Tolumonas auensis DSM 9187: one gene and its partner. The protein of the gene in region 1 binds, or shares a complex with, the protein of each later gene. Links are inferred from orthologs where the notes say so. Each region holds a gene or a part of one and is shown in the gene's direction. Other genes may lie near its edges.

Region 1 (5,507 bases):
GAACACTCGCGTTGGTGGTCTGCTGCGTTACGGCATCCCTGACTTCAAACTGGATAAAGGCCTGATCGACCGCCGTGTTACCCAGATGGAAGCGGAAGGTGTGGTATTCAAAACCAGCACGCTGGTAGCTCTGGACAACAATCTGCCTGCAGGTGTCACTAACGACGCGCAGACCGTTGTTACTCCGGCTCAGCTGGATGCCGAGTTTGATGCCGTGATTCTGGCTGGCGGTTCTGAAACCCCTCGTGATCTGCCTGTTAAGGGCCGTGAACTGAGCGGTATTCATTTCGCACTGGAATTCCTGATCCCGCAGAACAAAGAAGTTGCTGGTGACGGCGTTAACCCAATCAACGTGAAAGGTAAACACGTTGTGGTTATCGGTGGTGGTGATACCGGTTCTGACTGTGTCGGTACTTCTAACCGTCACGGCGCAGCATCAGTCACTCAGCTGGAAGTGATGCCTCAGCCACCAGTACAGGAAAACAAAGAGCTGACCTGGCCATACTGGCCGCTGAAACTGCGCACCTCTTCTTCTCATGAAGAAGGTTGTGTGCGTGAGTTTGCTGTTTCTACCAAAGAATTCATTGGTGAAAACGGCAAACTGACTGGTCTGAAGCTGGTTAACGTTGAATTCAAAGACGGAAAACTGATTGAAGTTCCTGGCTCTGAGTTCGAACTGAAAGCTGACGCTGTCTTCCTGGCAATGGGCTTCACTAATCCACTGGCAAAAGTGCTGGACGCTTTTGGCGTGGAAAAAGATGCCCGCGGTAATGCGAAAGCAACAACCGAAGATGAAGGCTGCTACGCCACGTCTATACCTAAAGTATATGCTGCCGGCGACATCCGTCGTGGTCAGTCACTGGTAGTATGGGCGATCCGTGAAGGCCGTCAGTGTGCCCGTGAAGTGGATCAGTTCCTGATGGGCTCCAGCCTGTTACCTCGCTAAGCTTCTCTGCTGAGTAGCAAAAAAGCCCCGTCATGATGATGGGGCTTTTTATTTGGTGGTAAACTGTTTTTATTTATATTCGGATCATCACATGCGTTTAACTGTACACCACTCTCACGATGTTCTGCCGCTGTGGCAGGAGAGCCTCAGCAAGCTGCTGCAAACCAATCAGCTCACGATTGATACCGCCCGCACTTTAGGTGACTGGCATCTGGCTACGTTCAATGACAGAGTCGTTGGCCTTGCCATCAGTCAGGGCGCTGATTTGCGTTATTTTGCGGTACGCGATTTGACCCGCCGCCGCGGTATTGGCCGTTATTTACTGGCAGATACCCTTCGCTGGCTGATCGAACAAGGAAAACAGCAGATCACGATGGATCTCAGCAAAATTGATGAGCAGGAACTGGCTGGTTTACAGGCTTTTTTGCGGCAGGCCGGTTTTCATGCAGAAGGGAATCAGTGGACACTGAGTCTCTGATTTTCTAACTGAGCACCATCATGACAAGGTGCTCAGTTAGCTTTATGCAGTAAAATTTTCGCTTCTGAAAAAGCTCAGTTAGAAAATAATTTTCTGGATCTGCGGATCTTTACGCTGCAGATAGTGCGTTGAATGGATGCGGCGGATGGTCCGGGATTTACCGCGGATCAACAGCGTTTCAGTGGTCGCCAGCATGCCATCACTGGTAATACCTTCCAGCAGATCGCCTTTGGTAATGCCGGTAACAGAGACGATCACGTTATCGGTTTTCGCCATATCAGTCAGGGTCAGCACGGTATTCACGTCAATCCCCATTGCCTGACAACGCGCAATCTCCTGTTCACCCAGCACACGGTTTTCCGGCGTATCGCCTTTAACGGTATGACGCGGTAACAGACGACCCTGCATATCACCGTCTAATGCACGCACTGTTGCGGCAGAGATAACGCCTTCCGGCGCACCACCGATGCAATACAGCATATCGATTTCGTTATCCGGCAGGCAGGTCAGCATAGAGGCCGCCACATCACCATCCGGAATCGCAAATACACGCACGCCCATTTCCTGCATTTCTTTAATCGCAGCGTCATGACGTGGTTTGGCCAGTGTGATTACGCTTAAACGATGCAGTGGTTTATCCAGCGCACGGGCAACCGCAATAATATTTTCCGACAGCGGACGATTAAGATCGATGGCGCCTTTGGCTTTCGGACCAACAATCAGCTTTTCCATGTACATATCCGGCGCTTTCAGGAACGAGCCTTTATCACCGGCAGCCAGCACGGCCACAGCGTTGTTCTGACCCATAGCGGTCATGCGGGTACCATCGATCGGATCGACCGCAATATCAACACCATCGCCGCCACAACCGACTTTCTCACCGATATAGAGCATTGGCGCTTCGTCGATCTCGCCTTCACCGATCACGATCTCGCCATCGATTTCAATCTGGTTCAGCACAAAGCGCATCGCTTCTACAGCGGCACCGTCGGCCAGATTTTTATCACCACGCCCCAGCCACTTATAGCCAGCCAGCGCAGCCGCTTCAGTTACACGGGAAAATTCAATTGCCAGTTCACGTCTCATTGGGGGTTCCTGCAGATCAGATACGTTCAGAATTGTGGCCTCATCGCCAATGCGCGCGAGTTTATCACACTTGGTTATGGCTGCCGAGCATACAACCATGACTGGATAAATTGTGAACGCGATCAACAAAAGCTTAATTTTGCTGTAACAGAAACGTCATCCAAGCCCCCTAACCTTGCTTTCGGAATAAATCGGGAGCAACCCGACCCTCAAAAATAAATTAAGGATCGATGATGAAAAAATTAACTGCCGTGGCCATTGCTCTGCTGGTTGCCACCCAAGCCAACGCCGCTGAAGTCTATAAAAACGAAAAAGTATCGCTGGATCTGAATGGCCGTGCCTATGCTGGTCATTTCTTCGGTACCAAAGAGAAAGCCGGTGAACCAGGTGAAAAGAGTGAAAAAATCGGTGCTAACCAGTTCATCCGTTTCGGTGCGAAAGGCGATGCGGTTGTTAGCGGCACCACCAAGGCTATCGGCGTGTACGAAGCTCAGTTCAATATCGGTAACAGTGAAAAAACACTGAACGGCGACAAAACCGATACTGTATACAATACTGATGGCGATGAAATCACTGTTACAACTTCTGATTCTAACGACGGTAACCTGCGTACCCGTCTGGCGTACGGTGGTCTGAAAGATGAGACTTGGGGTCAGGCTACTTTCGGTCGTCAGAAAGGCGCTGTTTCTCTGATCAGTGACTGGACCGATAAATCACTGACTGACGGTTACGGTAACGAAGCACTGGGTGTAGCAACTGACACTTATGCGACCGGCCGTGCCGCTGACGTAGTGAAATACTCCGGCGTATTCGGTTCTAACAAAGAATTCATGCTGGATGCCAGCTACAAATTTGACGGTGACACCAAAGAAGAAACTGGTGGCAACAATAACGACAGCAAGAGTGCCGATGCTTACGGTATCGCGGCTGTTTATAACCTGCCAATGAACTTCAGCATTGGTACTGGTTACAACGTTGGTAAATTCGAAAAAGCAGGCGAAAGCACTGATGCCAAACTGTGGGTAATTGGCGCCAAGTATGATGACAAAGCTGCCTATGCTGCGGTGAACTACGCGCAAGGTACTGACTTTGTTGGCGTTGGCAAAGATCACACCGGTATTGAAGCGGTTGCTGGTTATGACTTCATCAATGGTTTTGGCCTGATGGCAATGTATAACAATCAGACTGTTGAACAATCAGGTAAAGACGACGTTGATACCGTTAAGTACTACACCCTGGGTGCTCAGTACAAATTCAACAAAAACCTGCGTGTAGCGGCTGAATACCGTATCAACGACAAAGATACTGATGCTTCTTACGATTACAAAAACGACATGCAGCTGGCCGTTCGCTACGATTTCTAATCTTTCCAGACTGCCGGGATAAACATACCAAAGCCGCCTGTTCTCAGGCGGCTTTTTTTTACAGCATGTAATTATCCGGCAAAGGAATACGGGCGACACCAGAGTCTTCCGCCGCAATGGCAACCGCTCGGGCAACACGCGGCAGCAGACGCGGATCCATTGGTTTCGGCAATACATAATTCACACCGAAGGTCAGTTCCGTTTCACCAGCAGCCAGCAATACTTCAGCCGGTACCGGCTCCTTGGCAATACTGCGGATCGCTTCCACTGCAGCTCGCTTCATGGCGCTGTTAATGCGGCTGGCGCGTACATCCAGTGCACCACGGAAAATAAACGGAAAACAGATCACGTTATTGACCTGGTTCGGATAATCCGAACGGCCAGTGCCAATAATCAGGTCATCACGGACAGTCTTGGCCAGTTCAGGACGGATTTCCGGATCAGGATTCGAGCAGGCAAAGATAACCGGCTTCGGTGCCATGCTCTTCACATGTTCAGCCGTAATGACATTCGGACCGGATACACCAACAAACACATCGGCACCATCCATCACCTGTTCCAGTGTCTTCAGGCCGGAGTCATTAACGAAGCGGCGTTTATGCTCATTGATGTCGGTACGGGCGGAGTGGATCACGCCTTTACGATCCAGCATATAAATGTTTTCCGGTTTCGCACCGCAAACAATTAACAGATCCATACAGGCAACAGCAGCAGCGCCCGCCCCCATGCATACAATCCGCACATCAGACAGATTCTTGCCCTGAATTTCCAGCGCGTTCAGCATCCCGGCCGCAGTCACAATCGCGGTGCCGTGCTGATCATCATGGAACACCGGGATATCACACAGCTCAATCAACGCTTTCTCAATTTCGAAACATTCCGGGGCTTTGATATCTTCCAGATTAATGCCACCAAACGTATCGGCAATATTAGCCACCGTACGGATAAAATCGGCGCTATCGGTATGTGTCACTTCAATATCGATCGCATCAATACCGGCAAAGCGTTTGAACAGCAGCGCTTTCCCTTCCATGACCGGTTTGGAAGCCAGAGGGCCCAGATTACCTAAACCCAGAATAGCGGTTCCATTGGTAATCACTGCAACCAGATTGGCCTTGGAAGTATAAAGGTAAGCATCTGCAGGATTAGCGGCGATTTCTCGTACCGGTTCGGCAACACCCGGGCTGTAAGCCAGCGACAGGTCATCGGCAGTTTCAGCCGGCTTGGTCAGAGCAATAGCAATTTTACCAGGGACAGGCTGAGCGTGATAATCAAGAGCGGCCTGACGAAGATCGGCGGACATAGAAACTCCCAGTGAAGAGATAATGAGACAACAGGAAACTGAACAGATAACCGGTTGAAGGTTAAATTTCTGTGATCATAGCCAGACATACGCCAATCACAAGGGCTGAACGGAACTGTTTCGGGAAATTTTTATGGCGCCAGAAAGCACAATGCCAGCCCGAAGGCTGGCATTGCTTGAAACGTAAGCGGTATAGAGGGGAAGATTAGTTCTTGCCGCCCAGTACTGCGAAACGTTTTTTGAAGCGATCGATACGACCACCAGTGTCCAGAACTTTCTGTTTACCGGTATAAAAAGGATGACACTCTGAACATACGTCCAGGTTCAGAT
Region 2 (4,050 bases), 2.0 Mb from region 1 along the record:
TCAGCCCCGATGGGACCACAGGATCAGCCGGACTACATTAATGCCGTAGCCCGGTTGAATACATCGCTGGCCCCCCATGCACTGCTGGATGAATTGCAACGCATTGAGCTGGAACAAGGGCGTGAGCGTAAAGATGAGCGCTGGGGTCCGCGGACACTGGATCTGGATTTACTTTTGTATGGACAGCAGATTATTCAGGATGAACGTTTGACCGTCCCTCATTACGGTATGACTCAGCGGGCTTTCGTACTGGTGCCGTTATTTGACATAGCACCACAGCTGGCATTACCGGATGGACGTCAGTTAGCCGGACTGGTTGCTGCCTGTGATCGCAGTACACTGTTCCGCCTACCGGATTAATTATTGTTTCACAGGAGTCGCTATGAGCAAAATCAGCCTGACCCAGGTGCAGAAAATGAAACAAAGCGGAGAAAAGATCGCCATGATCACCGCTTACGATGCCACCTTTGCCCGTCTGTTTGATGATGAAGGTGTTCATTCCATTTTAGTTGGCGACTCGCTGGGCATGGTGGTTCAGGGTCATAACGACACACTACCGGTAACAGTAAACGATATGGTTTATCACACCGCTAACGTAGCCCGTGGCGTACAAAACGCCCTGCTGATTGCCGACCTGCCATTCATGAGTTACAGCGATGTGCACTCCGCATGCATCAACGCAGGCCGTCTGATGGCTGCGGGTGCCAAGATGGTGAAAATTGAAGGTGGCGACTGGCTGTGCGACACCGTAAAACAACTTAACCGCAATGGCATTCCTGTCTGTGCGCATCTGGGCTTAACCCCGCAATCCGTGCATCTGTTCGGTGGTTTCCGCATTCAGGGCCGTGACGCACAGCGGGCAGAAGAAATTTATCACCACGCATTAGCATTGCAAACCGCCGGTGTTCAGATGGTCGTGCTGGAATGTGTGCCAGAACAACTGGCTGAACGGATCACCAAAGCATTACGTATTCCGGTGATCGGTATCGGTGCCGGTGCGCAAACTGATGGCCAGGTATTAGTCATGCAGGATGCATTAGGTGTAACAACCGGTTATATCCCTAAATTCAGTAAAAATTTCCTGGCAGAAACGGGAGATGTACGAAAAGCTATCCAGCTCTATGTCGAGCAGGTAGCCAACGGCCAATTCCCGGCTGCTGAACATACCTTCAATTAAGGAAGTCCGATCGTGTTAGTCACCGAACAGATCGACGCCCTGCGCGCCGTTATCCGGGAACATCGTCAACAAGGCAAACGCATCGCGTTTGTCCCGACTATGGGAAATCTGCACAATGGTCACCTGACCCTAGTGCGTGAAGCCAAGAACCATGCTGATGTCGTTATCGTCAGTATTTTTGTTAACCCGATGCAGTTTGATCGGGCAGAAGATCTGGTTAATTACCCGCGCACGCTGAGTGACGACTGTGCATTACTGGAACAGGAAGGTGTAACGGCTGTATTCACGCCGACTCCGGCCATCATGTATCCGCAGGGTCTGGAAACACAGACTTTTGTGGAAGTTCCGGAGATCTCTTATTTGCTGGAAGGTGCCATGCGTCCCGGCCATTTCCGCGGTGTCAGCACGGTCGTTACCAAACTGTTCAATATCGTACAGCCGGATGTGGCTTGTTTTGGTCAGAAAGATTACCAACAACTGGCGCTGATCCGTAAAATGGTACGTGATATGACCATGCCGATTGAAATTATCGGAGTCCCAACAGTACGGGCAGAAGATGGTCTGGCGCTCAGCTCCCGGAATGGTTACCTGACCGCAGAAGAACGCCTTATTGCACCAACACTGGCGAAAGTTATGGGTTGGATCGGCGAACAATTGCCAGCACGGCAAACTGCTATTCCGGCACTGATTACCGAAGCAGCAGACAAACTGAATTCGGCTGGTTTCCGTACCGATGCAATTGATATTGTGGATGCTGAGACGCTGCTGCCATTGAGCGGACAAAGTACCGAAGCTGTTATTCTGATGGCCGCATGGCTGGGCAATCGAGCTCGTTTGATCGATAATTTAGTGGTCAATTTGCGCGCAACCACCAGATAGTTTATAGTCGCGCCGCTGGTGTGATCTGTGGCACACCGAAGCCGAGTTACGTAAGGAAAAAGCAATGCAACGAATCATGCTGCGAGGCAAACTGCATCAGGCCCGTGTTACCCATGCGGTACTGAATTATGAAGGCTCCTGTGGAATCGATCAGGACTTTCTGGATGCTGCCGGTATCGTCGAATATGAAGCGATTGATATCTACAACATTGAAAATGGCGAGCGTTTTTCCACTTATGCTATTTCTGGTGAGCGCGGTTCCCGCATGATCTCCCTGAATGGTGCTGCTGCACGTAAAGCTGCTGTGGGCGACCGCATCATCATCTGTGCCTACGGGCCGATGACCGAAGATGAAGTCGCACAGCATAAGCCGCGATTGGTTTATCTGGATGCCCAGAACAACATTGTCCGCACCAGTAAAGACATTCCGCTGCAACTGGCCTGATAAAGGCCAGTTTTCTTTCTATCTGCCGGAACTGTTTGTTATGACACAACCAATACAGCTGATTGTCGGGCTGGGCAATCCCGGTCCGGAATATGCCAATACCCGCCATAATGCCGGGGCATGGTATGTTGCTTCGCTGGCTGAACGTTACAACGGCAGTCTGCGCGAAGATCCTAAATATTTCGGCCTGACCGGACGCATTCAGATCAACGGGCAAGATGTCCGCTTGCTGATCCCGACTACGTTTATGAATCTGAGCGGAAAATCAGTCGTCGCCTTGGCTAAATTTTTCCAGATCCCGCCAGAGAGTATTCTGGTGGCGCATGATGAACTGGATCTGCCGCCGGGTGTTGCCAAGTTTAAACAAGGCGGTGGCCACGGTGGGCATAATGGCCTGAAAGATATCATCAATAAACTGGGCAATAACAATCAATTTCATCGCCTGCGTTTAGGTATCGGCCACCCCGGAACAAAAGAACAAGTTGTTGGTTTTGTGCTGACCAAAGCACCAAAAGCAGAACAACAACTGATTGACGACGCGCTGGACGAAGCGGTGCGCGCAACTGATATACTATTCACTAATGATATGACCAAAGCCATGAATCGCTTACACAGCTTCAAGGCTACCGCCTGATATTGAGGAATCAACCACTATGGGTTTTAAATGCGGCATCGTCGGTTTGCCAAACGTAGGCAAGTCCACCCTGTTCAACGCGCTGACTAAGGCTGGTATCGAAGCTGCCAACTTCCCGTTCTGTACCATCGAACCGAATACCGGTGTGGTTCCTATGCCTGATCCACGTCTGGATCAACTGGCTGAGATCATCAAACCACAACGCATTGTGCCAACCACCATGGAATTCGTGGATATCGCAGGTCTGGTAAAAGGCGCGTCCAAAGGCGAAGGTCTGGGTAACCAGTTCCTGACCAACATTCGTGAAACCGAAGCAATTGGTCACGTGGTGCGTTGTTTTGAAAATGACAACATCATCCACGTTGCGGGTAAAGTTGATCCGGCTGACGATATCGACACCATTAATACCGAATTAGCGCTGTCTGATTTGGAAACCTGTGAACGCGCTATTCAGCGTATCCAGAAAAAAGCCAAAGGCGGCGATAAAGACGCCAAAGCTGAACTGGAAGTGCTGGAAAAATGTCTGCCACAGCTGGAACAAGCTGGCATGCTGCGCGCACTGGATCTGAGTGCCGAAGAAAAAGCCGTGATCCGCTATCTGAGCTTCCTGACCCTGAAGCCAACTATGTATATTGCCAACGTCAATGAAGATGGTTTCGAAAACAATCCGTATCTGGATCAGGTGCGTGCTATTGCCGCCAAAGAAGGCTCTGTCGTGGTGCCAGTGTGTGCTGCCATCGAAGCTGACTTAGCTGAAATGGAAGAAGAAGATCGCGCTGAGTTCATGGCGGAATTGGGTCTGGAAGAACCGGGTCTGAACCGTGTGATCCGCGCAGGTTATGAGCTGCTGAATCTGCAGACTTATTTCACTGCCGGCGTGAAAGAAGTGCGCGCCTGGACTATTCCAGTCGGTGC

The links. The genes of interacting proteins can lie anywhere in the genome.
Region 2: the proteins of TOLA_RS02515 (region 1) and panD are in contact, whole or in part, in a crystal structure (PDB 4CRY), measured with the Escherichia coli proteins. The link is inferred for Tolumonas auensis DSM 9187 from one-to-one orthologs.

Annotation. Positions count from the first base shown.
Region 1 is NC_012691.1:542,109-547,615, reverse strand. Bases 25-2,730 are described here. They hold TOLA_RS02515 (acetyl-CoA sensor PanZ family protein), read left to right. Parts: upstream 25-1,037; coding sequence 1,038-1,424; downstream 1,425-2,730. Other genes in these bases: glpX (class II fructose-bisphosphatase), read right to left, coding at 1,503-2,510; TOLA_RS02520 (glutamate synthase subunit beta), read left to right, coding at 25-946. Outside these bases: more of TOLA_RS02520, read left to right, coding at 1-24; TOLA_RS02505 (porin), read left to right, coding at 2,744-3,874; TOLA_RS02500 (malic enzyme-like NAD(P)-binding protein), read right to left, coding at 3,933-5,177; rpmE (50S ribosomal protein L31), read right to left, coding at 5,383-5,507. UniProt on the Escherichia coli protein: Controls both the activation and catalytic activity of PanD in a coenzyme A (CoA)-dependent fashion.
Region 2 is NC_012691.1:2,523,499-2,527,548, forward strand. The notes cover bases 826-3,810. They hold panD (aspartate 1-decarboxylase), read left to right. Parts: upstream 826-2,120; coding sequence 2,121-2,501; downstream 2,502-3,810. Other genes in these bases: panB (3-methyl-2-oxobutanoate hydroxymethyltransferase), read left to right, coding at 826-1,177; panC (pantoate--beta-alanine ligase), read left to right, coding at 1,190-2,056; pth (aminoacyl-tRNA hydrolase), read left to right, coding at 2,542-3,135; ychF (redox-regulated ATPase YchF), read left to right, coding at 3,155-3,810. Also shown: folK (2-amino-4-hydroxy-6-hydroxymethyldihydropteridine diphosphokinase), read left to right, coding at 1-360; more of panB, read left to right, coding at 383-825; more of ychF, read left to right, coding at 3,811-4,050. UniProt on the Escherichia coli protein: Catalyzes the pyruvoyl-dependent decarboxylation of aspartate to produce beta-alanine.